2 regions of the Chromobacterium paludis genome follow, and region 1 is predicted to be linked to the other one. Evidence: predicted binding sites of a transcription regulator. Region 1 holds the regulator's gene; the other holds the start of a gene.

Evidence for each region. Region 1 encodes NrdR, which represses ribonucleotide reductase genes. Its sites were predicted from a motif close to AAANACNATATATNGTNTTT; they were not measured.
Region 2: FYK34_RS06260 (ribonucleoside-diphosphate reductase subunit alpha) is a predicted target of NrdR. The motif match lies at 2,327-2,346, and genes of this name have one in related genera.

The regions. Positions count from the first base shown of each region.
Region 1 covers NZ_CP043473.1:389,257-396,209, forward strand. The annotation lists gene FYK34_RS01830 (hypothetical protein) at 1-311, shown strand, start outside; gene FYK34_RS01835 (LysR family transcriptional regulator) at 362-1,282, opposite strand; gene FYK34_RS01840 (pirin family protein) at 1,453-2,151, shown strand; gene FYK34_RS01845 (cyanovirin) at 2,262-2,624, opposite strand; gene FYK34_RS01850 (hypothetical protein) at 2,621-2,809, opposite strand; gene glyA (serine hydroxymethyltransferase) at 2,880-4,127, shown strand; gene nrdR (transcriptional regulator NrdR) at 4,249-4,707, shown strand; gene FYK34_RS01865 (GNAT family N-acetyltransferase) at 4,765-5,313, shown strand; gene FYK34_RS01870 (GNAT family N-acetyltransferase) at 5,310-5,843, shown strand; gene ribD (bifunctional diaminohydroxyphosphoribosylaminopyrimidine deaminase/5-amino-6-(5-phosphoribosylamino)uracil reductase RibD) at 5,840-6,949, shown strand.
Region 2 covers NZ_CP043473.1:1,378,345-1,385,297, forward strand. The annotation lists gene FYK34_RS06260 (ribonucleoside-diphosphate reductase subunit alpha) at 1-2,223, opposite strand, end outside; gene FYK34_RS06265 (substrate-binding periplasmic protein) at 2,633-3,472, opposite strand; gene FYK34_RS06270 (anhydro-N-acetylmuramic acid kinase) at 3,622-4,725, opposite strand; gene FYK34_RS06275 (peptidoglycan DD-metalloendopeptidase family protein) at 4,725-6,062, opposite strand; gene FYK34_RS06280 (hypothetical protein) at 6,263-6,953, shown strand, end outside.

The sequences.
Region 1 (6,953 bases):
TCGAAGTGGCGCTGCAGGTGTTCGCCAGCAGCCAGATCCGCCGCCTGCGCGAGCTGGACAAGGAGCCGGTGGCCATTCTGTCCGCCCACGACAACGGCGAGCTGCATTTCACCCTGTCCGCCCACGGCGACGAGCGCAACTGGGAAGGTTTTGTCTGGCCGCTGGCTTCGCTCGACAACGTCAAGCTGATAGAAGAAAACTTCCGCGAACTGATGGCGGAGTGCCGCGTGCGCGAGGTGCATATCCTGTCTGAACTGCAGCCGGAAAGCCGCGACGGCATTCCGCTGTTCTTCACCGCCGACGATCTGTAAGTTTCCGCCCCGCCTGGTTTGCCGCCCCGCCTAGCGCGGGGCTTGTCGTTTCAGCCTGTCGCGCGGGCCCATGGCGAGCCGGCCAGGCGTTGCGCCAAGTCGTCGATCAAGGCTTGCACCCGCGCCGGCCGGCCGCGGCCCGGCGGCGTCAGGATATAGAGGGCGATGGGATCGACCTGCCATTCCGGCATCGCCGTTTCCAGCAGGCCGTCTTGCAAGTCCTGCCAAGCCAGGAATTCCGGCTGCAGAGCCAGCCCCAGTCCCGCGCGCAAGGCCGGGACCAGCGCGTCGGCGTTGTTGACGCGCAGCGGCGCGTTCATTTCCAGCGAGAACTCGCCTTCGACTGGGTGGCGAAAGCGCCAGAAGCGGCCGCCTTGCGAATGGCTGTATTGCAAGGCGCGGTGATCGCCGAGTTCCGCCGGATGGGCAGGCTTGCCGTAGCGGGCGAAATAGGAGGGCGCGCCCACCAGCAGGATGCGCACCGCGCACAGACGGCGCGCCAGCAGGCTGGAGTCGGCCGGGGAGGCGATGCGCAGCGCCAGATCCATCCTGTCCGCCACCAGGTCCACTTGCTCGTCGCCGAAGTGCAGGTCCAGTTCCACCTCGGGGTGACGCGCCATGAAATCCGGCAGCAGCGGCGCCAGGTGGGACAGGCCGAAGGACATGGGAGCCGCCATGCGCACCCTGCCGCGCAAGGCCCCGGACTGCTCGGCGATGTCCGCCTCCACCGCCTCGCCTTCCGCCAGGATGCGCGCGGCGCGCTCCAGCGCCGCGTCGCCGGCCTCGGTCAGCGACAGCCGGCGCGAGGTGCGGTGCAGCAGCACGGTCTTCATCCTGTCTTCCAGGCGCGATACCGCCTTGGACACCGTGGCCTGGGATAGGCCCAGCTCGTCGGCGGCGCGGGCGAAGGCGCCGCATTCGGCCACCTTGGCGAAAATGGCCCAGGCTTCCAGATCGGGCAGTCGTTTCATGCGGGCTCCGTCGAATGGGGTCTATTCTGCCCATCCTATCAGTTCGCCAGCTTCGCTGCGGCGAGATTATGTTGAAAATGGAAATCATGCTATTCAATTCATTCCATTAACATCATCTGTGGCGACGTTTATAGTGGCGGTATACCACTCAAGAGCAGAAGGAGAACGCCATGATCGAACGCCGTCCCTACGCCAGCCTGGGCGCCGCCCAGCATGGCTGGCTGGATGCCAAGCACCATTTTTCCTTCGCCGATTACCGCGACGCCGAGCGTATGCGCTGGGGGCGGCTGCGGGTGTGGAACGACGACGCCATCGCCGCCGGCACCGGTTTCGATCCGCATCCTCACGCCGATATGGAAATCATCACCTATGTCCGCGAAGGCGCGATCAGCCACGCCGACAGCCTGGGCAACCGCGGCCGCACCGAGGCCGGCGATGTGCAGGTGATGAGCGCCGGCAGCGGCATCGTCCATTCCGAATACAACCTGGAGCCGGTGACGACCCGCATCTTCCAGATCTGGATCTATCCGGACCGCCACGGCGGCGAGCCGTCCTGGGGCAACAAGCCGTTTCCCAAGGCGGATCGCTCCGGCGCTTTCGTCGCGCTGGCCAGCGGCATGGGCGACGAAGATGCCTTGCCCATCCGCGCCGATGCCCGCGTGCTGGGCGCCACGCTGCGGGCGGGCGAGCGCGCGGACTATCGCTTCGGCGAGGGGCGGCGCGGCTACCTGGTGTTGTCCAGCGGCGCGGCGCAGGTGAACGGCATCGCGCTGCAGGCCGGCGACGGCGCGGCCATCGCGGGAGAAGATGTGATTCATGTATCGGCCAGCGAGGATGCGGAGCTGGTTCTGGTCGATACACGAGAGTAAGGCGGGAGGCTGCGCGGGGCTTCAGGTCCAGATGGCGGACATGGCGCCAGATGGCGAAAAGGCCGCAGGGCATTGCCCTGCGGCCTGGCGGATGCCTGCCGAGCCGGAGCTTACAGGGTCAGCACCCCGTTATCGTTCACGATTTCTCCCGGCACTTGCTGGTAGCCGGTGATGTCCAGCGTGGACCATTGCCAGCTGCCATCCATCTTGCGGCATTGGGCGCTCAGGATCACCTTGATGTTGCGGCTGGTTTGCGCGTAAGAGCCGTTCGGGATATAGCCCTTTTGCGGTTCGGCATCCACTTCGACATGCAGCGAGCCGTCCAGGTTGACCAGGCCGCCGTTCAGTTGAGTCAGGTCGAAGCCGGCCGGGATCCATTGGCCATTGCGTTTTTGCGACTCGCAATACAAGTGGACGGAAACGCTGTTAGCGGTCAGCAGATAGCTGCCTTGCGGCACAAAGCGGTTGTTCATAAACCCTCCAAAATGAGCGGACTTTGACTGTTTAACAAGATGCTGCCCGGCGTGGTTGTTTTTCCAGTATCGGGTGCCACTTGAATGTAGTTGATTGGTTTTTTATTGCTCTGATCCAAAGGCGGGTTGCCTGCCTTGCCTGCTTGTGCTTGATCGAGAGCAAGCGCTTGCAAAGACAATTCCACGTCAAGATTTCATCCAGTCCATTTCGTGTAGAATGGCCCCATCGTTAACCCTTTGATGGATGAGTCAAAGATGTTCGCTGCTGACCAGACGATCGCCAAATTCGACCCCGAACTCGCCGCCGCCATTGCCGCGGAATGCCAACGCCAGGAAGATCACATCGAGCTGATCGCCTCGGAAAACTACACCAGCCCGGCCGTCATGGAAGCCCAAGGCTCCCAGCTGACCAACAAGTACGCCGAAGGTTACCCGGGCAAGCGCTTCTACGGCGGTTGTGAGCATGTGGACGTCGTTGAGCAATTGGCCATCGACCGCGTCAAGCAGCTGTTCGGCGCGGAATACGCCAACGTCCAGCCGCACTCCGGCTCCCAGGCCAATCAGGCGGTGTACTTCTCCATCCTGAAGCCGGGCGACACGGTGATGGGCATGAATCTGGGCCACGGCGGCCACCTGACCCACGGCTCCCCGGCCAACCTGTCCGGCAAGATGTTCAACATCGTCGCCTACGGCCTGAACGACAAGGAAGAAATCGACTACGACGACATGGAGCGCGTGGCGATGGAAACCAAGCCCAAGCTGATCATCGGCGGCGCATCCGCCTACGCCTTGCGCTTCGACTTCGAGCGCATGGGTCAGATCGCCAAGAAAGTAGGCGCTTACTTCATGGTGGACATGGCTCACTACGCCGGCCTGGTGGCCGCGGGCCTGTACCCGAACCCGGTGCCGCACGCCGACTTCGTGACCTCCACCACCCACAAGACCCTGCGCGGCCCGCGCGGCGGCATCATCCTGGCCCGCGCGGAGTTCGAGAAGAGCATCAACAGCAATGTGTTCCCGACGCTGCAAGGCGGCCCGCTGGAGCATGTGATCGCCGCCAAGGCCGTCGCCTTCAAGGAAGCGCTGCAGCCGGAATTCAAGGCGTATCAGGAACAAGTGATCAAGAACGCCGCCATCATGGCCAAGACCCTGGCCGAGCGCGGCCTGCGCATCGTGTCCGGCCGCACCGAGAGCCACGTGTTCCTGGTCGACCTGCGCGCCAAGGGCCTGACCGGCAAGCAAGCCGACTCGCTGCTGGGCCGCGCCCACATCACGGTCAACAAGAACGCCATCCCGAACGATCCGGAAACCCCGTTCGTCACCTCCGGCATCCGCATCGGCTCCCCGGCCATCACCACCCGCGGCTTCAAGGAAGCCGAGGCCATCGAAGTGGCGAATCTGGTCGCCGACGTGCTGGACAACCCGAACGACGACGCGTTGATCGCCCGCGTTGCCGAGAAGGCCACCGCGCTGTGCCACCGTTTCCCGGTGTACGCCAAGTAAGCGCCGCGCTATTCGGTTGCAAGCAAGCCGCCCCTTGACGGGCGGCTTTTTTCATGGCTTCGATGTATTGGCTGGCCTTTGCTGATAACATTCGCTTATTGCAACTCTCAGGATTTTTGTCATGAAATGCGCGTTCTGCGGCAACCCGGACACTCAGGTGATCGACTCCCGCGTCAGCGAGGACGGCAGCAGCATCCGCCGGCGGCGGCGCTGCCCGGCCTGCGACAAGCGTTTCACGACCTTTGAAACCGCCGACGTGCGCATGCCGCAGGTGGTGAAGGCGGCCGGACATCGCTCCGAGTTCGACATCGAGAAAGTGCGCACCAGTTTTCTGCGGGCGCTGCACAAGCGGCCGGTGTCCACCACCCTGGTGGACGAGGCGATAGACCGCATCTGCCACAAGCTGCTGCAGCTGGGCGAGCGCGAGGTGAGCAGCCGCCAGATAGGCGAGATGGTGATGAATGAACTGGCGCGGCTGGACAAGGTGGCCTATGTCCGTTTTGCCTCGGTTTACCGCAGTTTTCAGGATATTTCCGAATTTACCGATGCGATCGAGGAAATCCAGAAGTCATCGCATTGACAGTCTTGGCGGTGGTTGATACATATGTTTAATCTATTTGTCATTTTGGATTGAGCCATGACTGCCGCCACTCTCGAAGCTATTGCCCTGCTGCCGCCCGATGTCATCCACGCCGAGCGGCTGTTTGCCTTGATTGACGAAAGCCGCGCCAGCCTGCGCGCCTGGCTGCCCTGGGTGGACGCCACGCAAACCGTGGAAGACAGCCGGCAATTCCTGGCCGGCGTCGCCGAAGGCGCGCGCAACGGCGGCGGCTGCGCTTGCCGGCTGATCGAGCTGGACGGCGAACTGGCCGGCTGCATAGACATCCACGGCATCAGCGCGCTGAATGATTCAGGCCTGCTGGGCTATTGGCTGGCGGACCGTTTCGTCGGCCGCGGCGCGATGAGCGGCGCGGTGGCGCGGATGCTGGACCTTGGCTTTGGCGAGCTGGGATTGAACCGCCTGGTCATTCTGGCGGGCATGGACAATGCGCGCAGCCGCGCGGTGGCGGAGCGCTTGGGCTTTGCCCTCGAAGGCGTGCGGCGCGACGGGCTCCGTCTGCATGGCGACTATCACGATGCTTGCCAGTACAGCATGCTGGCGCGGGAGTGGAGGGCGCGGCGATGAGCGAGGTGAGCATTCGTCCGGCCGTGCCGGAGCGCGACGCCGCGGCGGTCTACGCTCTGATCGACCGCTATCGCGCCACCTTGGCGCAATGGATGGCCGGCATCGTCAAGCCGCAATCGGCGGCTGATACCGAGGCTTTTCTGCGGCTGCAGGCCCAGGGGAACGAAGAAGGCCGCTGCGCGCATAGGCTGATTCTTGTCGATGGCGAAATCGCCGGCAGCTGCTCGCTGCATGGCGTCAGCCAGGCGCATCGCTCCGCTCGCGTCGGCTATTGGCTGGCTGACCATCACGTCGGGCGCGGGGTGATGCGGCGGGCGATGGAGCAATTGCTGGAGCACGCCTTCCACGAAATGGGCTTGCATAGGGTGGAGCTGGGCTGCGCGCCGGAAAACATCCGCAGCTGCAAGGTGGCGGAAAGCCTGGGCTTTCGGCTGGAGGGCGAGCTGCGCGACGCGCAGTGGCTGAACGGGCGCTTCTGGAATATGCGTTGTTACGGCCTGTTGGCCGAGGAATGGAAAAAGCGGGAATGATGGAATACAGCGCCGACGACTATGTGTTCATGCAGCGCGCGCTGCGCCTGGCCGAGGGGGCGACGCGGCGCGCCGCGCCCAATCCCGGCGTGGGCTGCGTGTTGGTGCGCGACGGCGCGGTCATAGGCGAGGGCGCGACCCTGGCCGTCGGCTCCGATCACGCGGAAATCCAGGCGATCAAGGACTGCCTGGCGCGCGGCGACAGTCCGCGCGGCGCCACCGCCTATGTCACCCTGGAACCGTGCAGCCATCACGGCCGCACGCCCCCCTGCGCCGAGCGTTTGATCAAGGAAGGCATAAGCCGCGTGGCGGCGGCCATGGTCGACCCTTATCATGAGGTGGCCGGGCGCGGCATCGCCATGCTGCGGGCGGCGGGCATAGACGCAACCGCCGGCTTGATGGAGGCGGAGGCTCGCCGCGTGCATCGCGGCTTCCTGTCGCGCGTGGAGCGCGGCCGGCCCTGGGTGACGCTGAAGGCCGCCGCCACGCTGGACGGCAAGACCGCGCTGCTCAACGGCGTGAGCAAGTGGATCACCGGGCCGCAGGCGCGGCTGGACGTGCAGCGGCTGCGCGCCGCGCATTGCGCCATCCTCACCGGCAGCGGCACGGTGCTGGCCGATGATCCGCAGCTGACGGTGCGCGACTTCCCCGTGGCGGTGCAACCCTGGCGCGTGGTGCTGGACGGCGATCTGCGCGCCGATCCGGCCAGCCGCGTTTATCAGGGCGGGCGCGCTTTATTGGCCACTTGCGTGGCGGACGAGGCGCGGCTGGAACCGTTCCGCGCGCGCGGAGTGGAGGCGCTGGTGGTTGGGCGTCGAGACGGCAAGGCGGACCTGGCGGACTTGTTGACGCAGCTGGCGGGCCGCGGCGTCAATGAATTGATGATAGAGGCGGGCGCCGGACTGAACGGCGCCCTGCTGCGTGCCGGGCTGGTGGACGAGATCGTGCTGTACTTGGCGCCGTCGCTGGCCGGCGATGCGGCGCGCGGACTGTTCGCCTGGCCTGCGCTGGAAAGTCTGACGGACAAGATCAGGCTGGACATCGCCGACGCGCGCAAGGTGGGGGCGGATCTGCGGCTGAGTCTGCGTCCGCAGCCTGCGGCATAGGGGC
Region 2 (6,953 bases), 990 kb from region 1:
GGCGCGCACCACGCTCCAGTCCAGGCGCTCGGTACGGTCCATTTCCAGGTAGCCGCCGCGCTCGGCCGCCAGCAGGTTGATGCTGTCCTGCGGCAGGATGCCGCGGTCCCACAGGCTGCCGCTGTACGACGGGTAGCGGCCGCGCTCTTCCGCCAGTTCGGTGGAGGCCAGGTAGGCGTAGTAAGCCACCATTTCCATGGATTCGTCGGCAAACTCCACCGCGGCGTCGGAGCCGTAGGCCACGCGCTTTTGATGCAGGCAGTCCTGGAAGCCCATGATGCCCATGCCCACCGGGCGATGCTTCAGGTTGGAGTTGCGCGCCTTCACCACCGGGTAGAAGTTGATGTCGATCACGTTGTCCAGCATGCGCAGGGCGGTGCGGATGGTGCGCTGCAGCTTTTCGCTGTCCAGCGTGCCGTCAGCCTTGAGGTGGGCGGACAGGTTGACCGAACCCAGGTTGCAGACGGCGATTTCGTCGTCGCTGGTATTCAGCGTGATCTCGGTGCACAGGTTGGAGCTGTGCACCACGCCGCGGTGCTGCTGCGGGCTGCGGATGTTGCACGGATCCTTGAAGGTGAACCACGGGTGGCCGGTTTCAAACAGCATGGTCAGCATCTTGCGCCACAGGCTCAGCGCCGGAATCTGCTTGTACACCTTCAGCTCGCCGCGCTTGCCCTTGGCTTCGTAGGCGGTGTAGGCCTTTTCGAAGGCTTGGCCGTACAGCTCGTGCAGGTCCGGGGTTTCCGACGGGGAGAACAGGCTCCACTCGCCGCCTTCCATCACGCGCTTCATGAACAGGTCCGGAATCCAGTTGGCGGTGTTCATGTCGTGGGTGCGGCGGCGGTCGTCGCCGGTGTTCTTGCGCAGCTCCAGGAATTCTTCGATGTCGGCGTGCCAGGTTTCCAGGTAGGCGCAGACGGCGCCCTTGCGCTTGCCGCCCTGGTTCACCGCCACGGCGGTGTCGTTGACTACCTTCAGGAACGGCACCACGCCTTGCGACTTGCCGTTGGTGCCCTTGATGTGGCTGCCCATGGCGCGCACCGGGGTCCAGTCGTTGCCCAGGCCGCCGGCGAACTTGGACAGCAGCGCGTTTTCCTTGATGCCTTCGTAGATGCCGTCCAGGTCATCGGCGATGGTGGTCAGGTAGCAGCTGGACAGCTGGCTGCGGCGGGTGCCGGAGTTGAACAGCGTGGGCGTGGACGACATGAAGTCGAAGCTGGACAGCAGCTGGTAGAACTCGATGGCGCGGGCTTCGCGGTTCACTTCGTTCAGCGCCAGGCCCATGGCCACGCGCATGAAGAAGGCCTGCGGCATTTCGATGCGGGCGCCGTCGATGTGCAGGAAGTAGCGGTCGTACAGGGTCTGCAGGCCCAGGTAGCCAAATTGCAGGTCGCGCTCGGCGTCCAGCGCCGCGCCCAGTTTTTTCAGGTCGTATTCGGCCAGCTTTTCGTCCAGCAGCTCGGCGGCGATGCCCTTCTTCACGTAGTCGGCGAAGTAGGGCGCGTATTGGGCGGCCATTTCGTCCTGGCTGACGGCCTCGCCCAGGATTTCCAGGCGGATGTTGCCCATCAGCAGGCGGGCAGTCACGTAATCGTAAGCCGGGTCTTGCTCGATCATGGAGCGGGCGGCCAGGATGGCGGACTTGCCCACTTCTTCTTCCGGCACGCCGTCGTAGATGTTCTTCAGGGTTTCGGACAGGATGGCGTCCACGTCGATGCCGGCCAGGTTCTTGCTGGCGGCTTCGATGCTGGCGCGCAGGCGGGCCACGTCCAGCGGCAGCTTGCGGCCGTCCTTGCGCAGCACGTTGATCTGCACATTGGCCAGGGCCTCGCCGCGGGCGGCGCGTTCTTGCGAGCGCTGTTCGCGGTACAGCACGTAGGCGCGGGCCACGTCGTGCTCGCCGAAGCGCATCAGCGACAGCTCCACCTGGTCCTGGATGTCTTCGATGTGGATGGCGCCGCCTTCCGGTTTGCGGCGCATCAGCGCGTTGACCACCTGTTCCGTCAGTTGCGCCACCTTGTCGCGGATGCTGGCGGAGGTGGCGCCTTGCTGGCCCATGACGGCCAGGAAGGCCTTGGTCATGGCGATGGAGATTTTGACGGGTTCGAACGGCACCACCGCGCCATTGCGACGGATGGTTTTGTACTGGCTGAAATCGGCTTGCGGCGCGGCGGCGCGGCCGAGTTCGGCGGCGGTTTGCCCTTCAAAGGTGGTCAGTTGCATGTATCCCTCGATAAAGAGAAGTTTAGGTCCGGCCGCGCTGCATTCTTGGCGGCAGGTCGGCTTGTGGACAATTCTGTTGAAAAGCTGTGTGCGGGCTGTGGGTAAACACAATATATACCGTCTGCGCCGCTAGGACTGCCCAAATTCTAGTGTTGAGGGTGACACAGTTCAAGTCTTGACTTTGCGCAGAAAACCGGAAATCCGCGCCGTTATTGGCTTTGCGCGCCGTGGAAATTTTTCTGCAAAAAAACGGCAATGAATGGGCGGGCGGCGCAAGCCTTGGAAAGCCGCGGTCTCCCAAGCACATGGCATGGCGGCGGCTGGGGTCCACTATATGTTGTGTAAACGCACTGTTGCGCGCTTGCTACGATAATGGGATGGAAAGTTTACCGTCAGATTGAGGCGGGGCTCAGGGCAGGGGCTGCATCTTGATGGAGGGCGGCAGCCACCAGCGGTATTCGCTGTCCGGCAGCGGGTCGGGGAACATGGGGTTGCGCAGGTAGAGCACGGTGCGCGTCTCTTGTTTCAGCAGCGCGATTTCCGGCTGGTGGTATTGCACGAACAGCTTTTTGAAGGAGCCGTCGCGCAGGGCCAGGATCAGCCCCGTTTCGATGCGCTGGGCCAGCGCATCATTGCCCTTGCGCACCCAGAAATACACCGGGAAACGCATGAACAGAGCATGGCTGTTGTCCGCGGCGAGGTCCGGGTAGCGCGGTCCGTAGACCGCCAACTCCTTGGCGTATTCGTTGATGCCGCGCGGAAAGGCGTCGAAGCGCTGATCGCTCAGCATAGCGAACAGCCCCTCGTAGCTGGGCGAGGTCACCAGCTGCAGGCCGTTGGCCTCCAGGATGGCAAGGTCCGCCCACTGGCTATTGAAGCCAAAACGGACGCTGCGCTTGAGTTCTGCCGGGCTCAGGCGCTGGAAACGCGGCTGGTCGCTTTTGCGTATCAGCAGAACGCGGTAGCCCAGCAAGCCGCGCAGGATGTCTATCTTGACCGGTTGCAGCGCCGCCAGCCGCTCTACGCTGGGGCCCAGCGCCATCACGTCGATGGCGCCAGCCTTCATCATCGCCAGCAGCCTGGCCTGGGTGATGTGCGCGGTGTCCAATTGCTTGATCGTGTCGTCGCCGCCCGGCTTGCGCGTATGGTCCAACGCCAGTTGCAGCAAAGCCCAGCGGTAGTCGTAGAGTTTGCCGCTGGGGGCGCAGCGCAGTTCGGCCGCCCCGGCTGCCCGCGGCAGGCATGCCAAAGCCAAGCTCAGGCAGAGGGGCGGGAGCAGGGCGGAAAGGCGGCGCAAGCGTGGCGGCAGCGGCATGAAAGGACTAGTCAGTAGGATGATGCGCCTATGATAGCCAGCAGCCAGTTTCTTTCAACGTTTTTGTATGCTGCCTTGCGATTTCAGCGTGGGTACAGCGCGCCCAGGATGCGCGGTCCCTGCGCGCCGGTGACGGCCGGCAGGTTGCCCGGCGCGCGCTGGTTGAAGCGCCAGCCCAGCCAGGCGAAGGCGACGGCCTCGATCAGCTGCGCCGGCATGCCCAGTTCTTCGATCGGCGCGACGCGCTGGCCGGGCAGCAGGCTGCCGATGGCCGCCAGCAGCGCGCGGTTGCGGGCGCCGCCGCCGCAGACATAGACGGCCTCGTTGCCGGGGCAGTGCTGGGCGATGGCGTCCGCGGCGCAGCGCGCGCTGAAGGCGAGCAGGGTGGCCTGCACGTCGGCGGCGGCCGGCGGCGCGGGCAGGGCGGATAGGCGGGCCTCCAGCCAAGCGTCGTCGAACAGGTCGCGGCCGGTGCTTTTGGGCGGGGTCTGGCTCAGATACGGTTCCGCCAGCATGGCGGCCAACAGGGGGGCGTGGATGCGGCCGGAGGCGGCCCAGCGGCCGTCGTCGTCATAGGCTTGGCCGGTGTGCCGCAGGCACCAGGCGTCCATCAGCATATTGCCGGGGCCGCAGTCGAAGCCGATGGCGTCTTGCCCGGCGTGCAGCCGGGCGAGATTGCTGATGCCGCCTATGTTCAGGATGACGCGGTTTTCGTCCGGGCTGGAGAACGCGCCTTGCTGAAAAGCGGGAACCAGCGGCGCGCCATGGCCGCCGGCGGCCACGTCGCGGCGGCGAAAGTCCGCGATCACGTCGATGCCGGCCAGTTCCGCCAGCCGCGCCATATTGCCCAGCTGTATGGTGTAGCCATCGTGCGGCGCATGGCGGATGGTCTGGCCATGGCAGGCGATGGCGCGGATATCCTGGGGGCGATGGCCGGACTGTTCCAGCAGCCCAAGCGCGGCCTGGGCGTAGAGCGCGGCCAGGCGGTTGGCCAGGGTCTCGGCGCGGTGCAACTCGTCATGGCCGCGGGCCTGCAAGGCGAGCACCTCCGCCTTGATGGCGGCAGGATAGGGCAGGGCGTGGTCCGCCAGCAGGGTGGGGCGGCCGGCGGAGTCGAAGCGCGCCAGCACGGCGTCCACGCCGTCCAGGCTGGTGCCGGACATCATTCCAATATATAGGTCGTTCATCAATCGATCTGGGCAACATTGACCGGGATGTTTTGCAGCAGGTTCAGCTTGGCGCTGAGCTGGACGCGCTTGGCGCCGAACTCGGCCAGCTGGGTCCGGCTCAATCCCGGCGTGGGCAGGGCGTTGGTGGCCGGGTTTACCGGCTGATCGTTGATTCTAACCTCAAAATGCAGGTGCGCGCCGGTGGAGCGGCCGGTACTGCCGACATAGCCTATCACCTGGCCCGCCTTGACCTTGATGCCGGGCTTCATGCCCTTGGCAAAACCGCGCATATGGGCGTACAGCGTGGCCAGCTTGGCGTTGTGCCGGATCATCACCACATTGCCGTAGCCGTTTTCGCGCGTGGCTTTGACCACTTCGCCGTCGGCCGGCGCCACGATGGGCGTGCCGGCGCTGGCGGCGTAGTCTATGCCGGTGTGCATGCGCAGGGTGTGCAGGATGGGGTGTTTGCGCAGGCCGAAGCCGGAGCTGATGCGGGCGCCGGACACGGGTTGGCGGCTGAAGCCCTTCTTCACCGGCTTGCCGGCGGCGTCATAGAAGGCGCCGCTTTCGCTGTCATGGGCAAAGTAAAAGGCCTGGTACAGCTTGCCTTGCCGTTCGATGGACACCGCCAGCAGGTTGCCGCTGGCGATGGGCGAGCCGGCGTAGACCATGGTTTCGTACACCAGGTTGATGCGGTCGCCGGCGCGCAGGCTGGCGAGGTCGAACTGATCGGCGAAAACTTCGGCCAGCTGGCTGCGGATGTCGGAGGGCACGTTGGCCGCCGCCAGTTCGGATACGGCGCTGCGCTTGACGTTGATGGAACGCACGGTCTCCACGCTTTCCGCCGCCACCGGGTCATTGCTGGCCTGCCATTTGCCGTCGCGCTTTTCCAGCGCGACGAGAATCTGCTCGCCGTTGTCGTCGTCCTGCAGGAAGCGCAGGCCGAACAACTCGCCGGCGTCATTGGTTTGCATGGACAGCGTGGCGCCCACTTTCAGCTTGACCAGGCTCTTGGCCTGCGGGTTGTCGCCGTAGAGCAGCGCGCGCACTTCGTCGCCGCGCACGCCCACGCGGCTCAGCACGCGGGCGATGGTGTCGCCGCGCTGGACGGACTCATCGCGCCAGTAGCGGGTTTGGCTGTCGGCGAAGCGGAATTCAGGCAGGGCCAGCCGCTCCACCACCTGTTGTTGCTGGATGGCCGCCGGTTCGGTCTCTTTGGCGCCGTTGGCCACGGCGAAGGCGGTGGCGGTGCCCAGCAGCGGCAGGCAGGCGGCCACGCCCAGCCAGCTCAGGTGATGATTGAGCAGCCGGTCGGCGCATTTTTGCGGGATGTGTAGCAGTTTGCGATAATCCATCACTTTTCCGGGCAGGCAAGGCCTGCCTGATGCAAGATATTGACGGGTTCCGGCGTCGCCGTCGGCGCGCGCCAAAAGCCTGTTTGGCGAGGCGCGCGGGCGATAGTTCCGGCAAAAGTCGTCAGTTTGCCGCAGATTGTCGCCTCCGCCAAATTCCCATCGGTCAAAATGGCCTTTGCTTTCAATCATTTGGCAAGAAAATGAAATTAACCGTGTTGATGCCGGGCCTGAGCTGGCTGGATGCGCATGATGGCGCCGAGGTCTGCAAGGGGCTTGATCTGCCCGCCTTCCGGCAATTGCTGGGCAAGGGCGCGCTGCAAAAGCGCGAGTGGCGCTTCGCCGCCTGCCTGGCCAAGCTGTGGGGCGCGCCGCCGCAGGGCCTGGCGCGGCTGGCCGCGCGCGCGGCCGGCCTGGATGCCGATTCGGGCGAGTGGCTGTTGGCCGATCCCGTCCACTTGCGCATAGACCGCGACCGCGCGCTGCTGGCCGATGTCGGCGTGATGCAGGTGGCGCAAGACGAGGCGGAGGCGCTGACGCAGGCGTTGAACCGCCACTTCGGCGAGGATGGGCTGGCTTTTCACGCGGTCCAGCCGGGCCGCTGGCTGCTGCAGGCGAAACCGCCGCTGCGCGCCAGCTTCTCGCCGCTGTGGGACGTGGTGGGCGAGGATATCAACCAGCATCTGCCGCAGGGCGAGGCCGGCCTGGCCTGGAGCCGCATGCTGAACGAGCTGCAGATGCTGCTATACACCCAGCCCGTCAACGACGCGCGCGAAATGCGCGGCGAGCTGGCCATCAACAGCGTATGGCTGTGGGGCGAGGGCGAGCCGGGCGACTGGCGCGCGCCGGCGCCGCGTCTGCTGGCGGACGACGAAGCGCTCCGCTGGCTGGCCG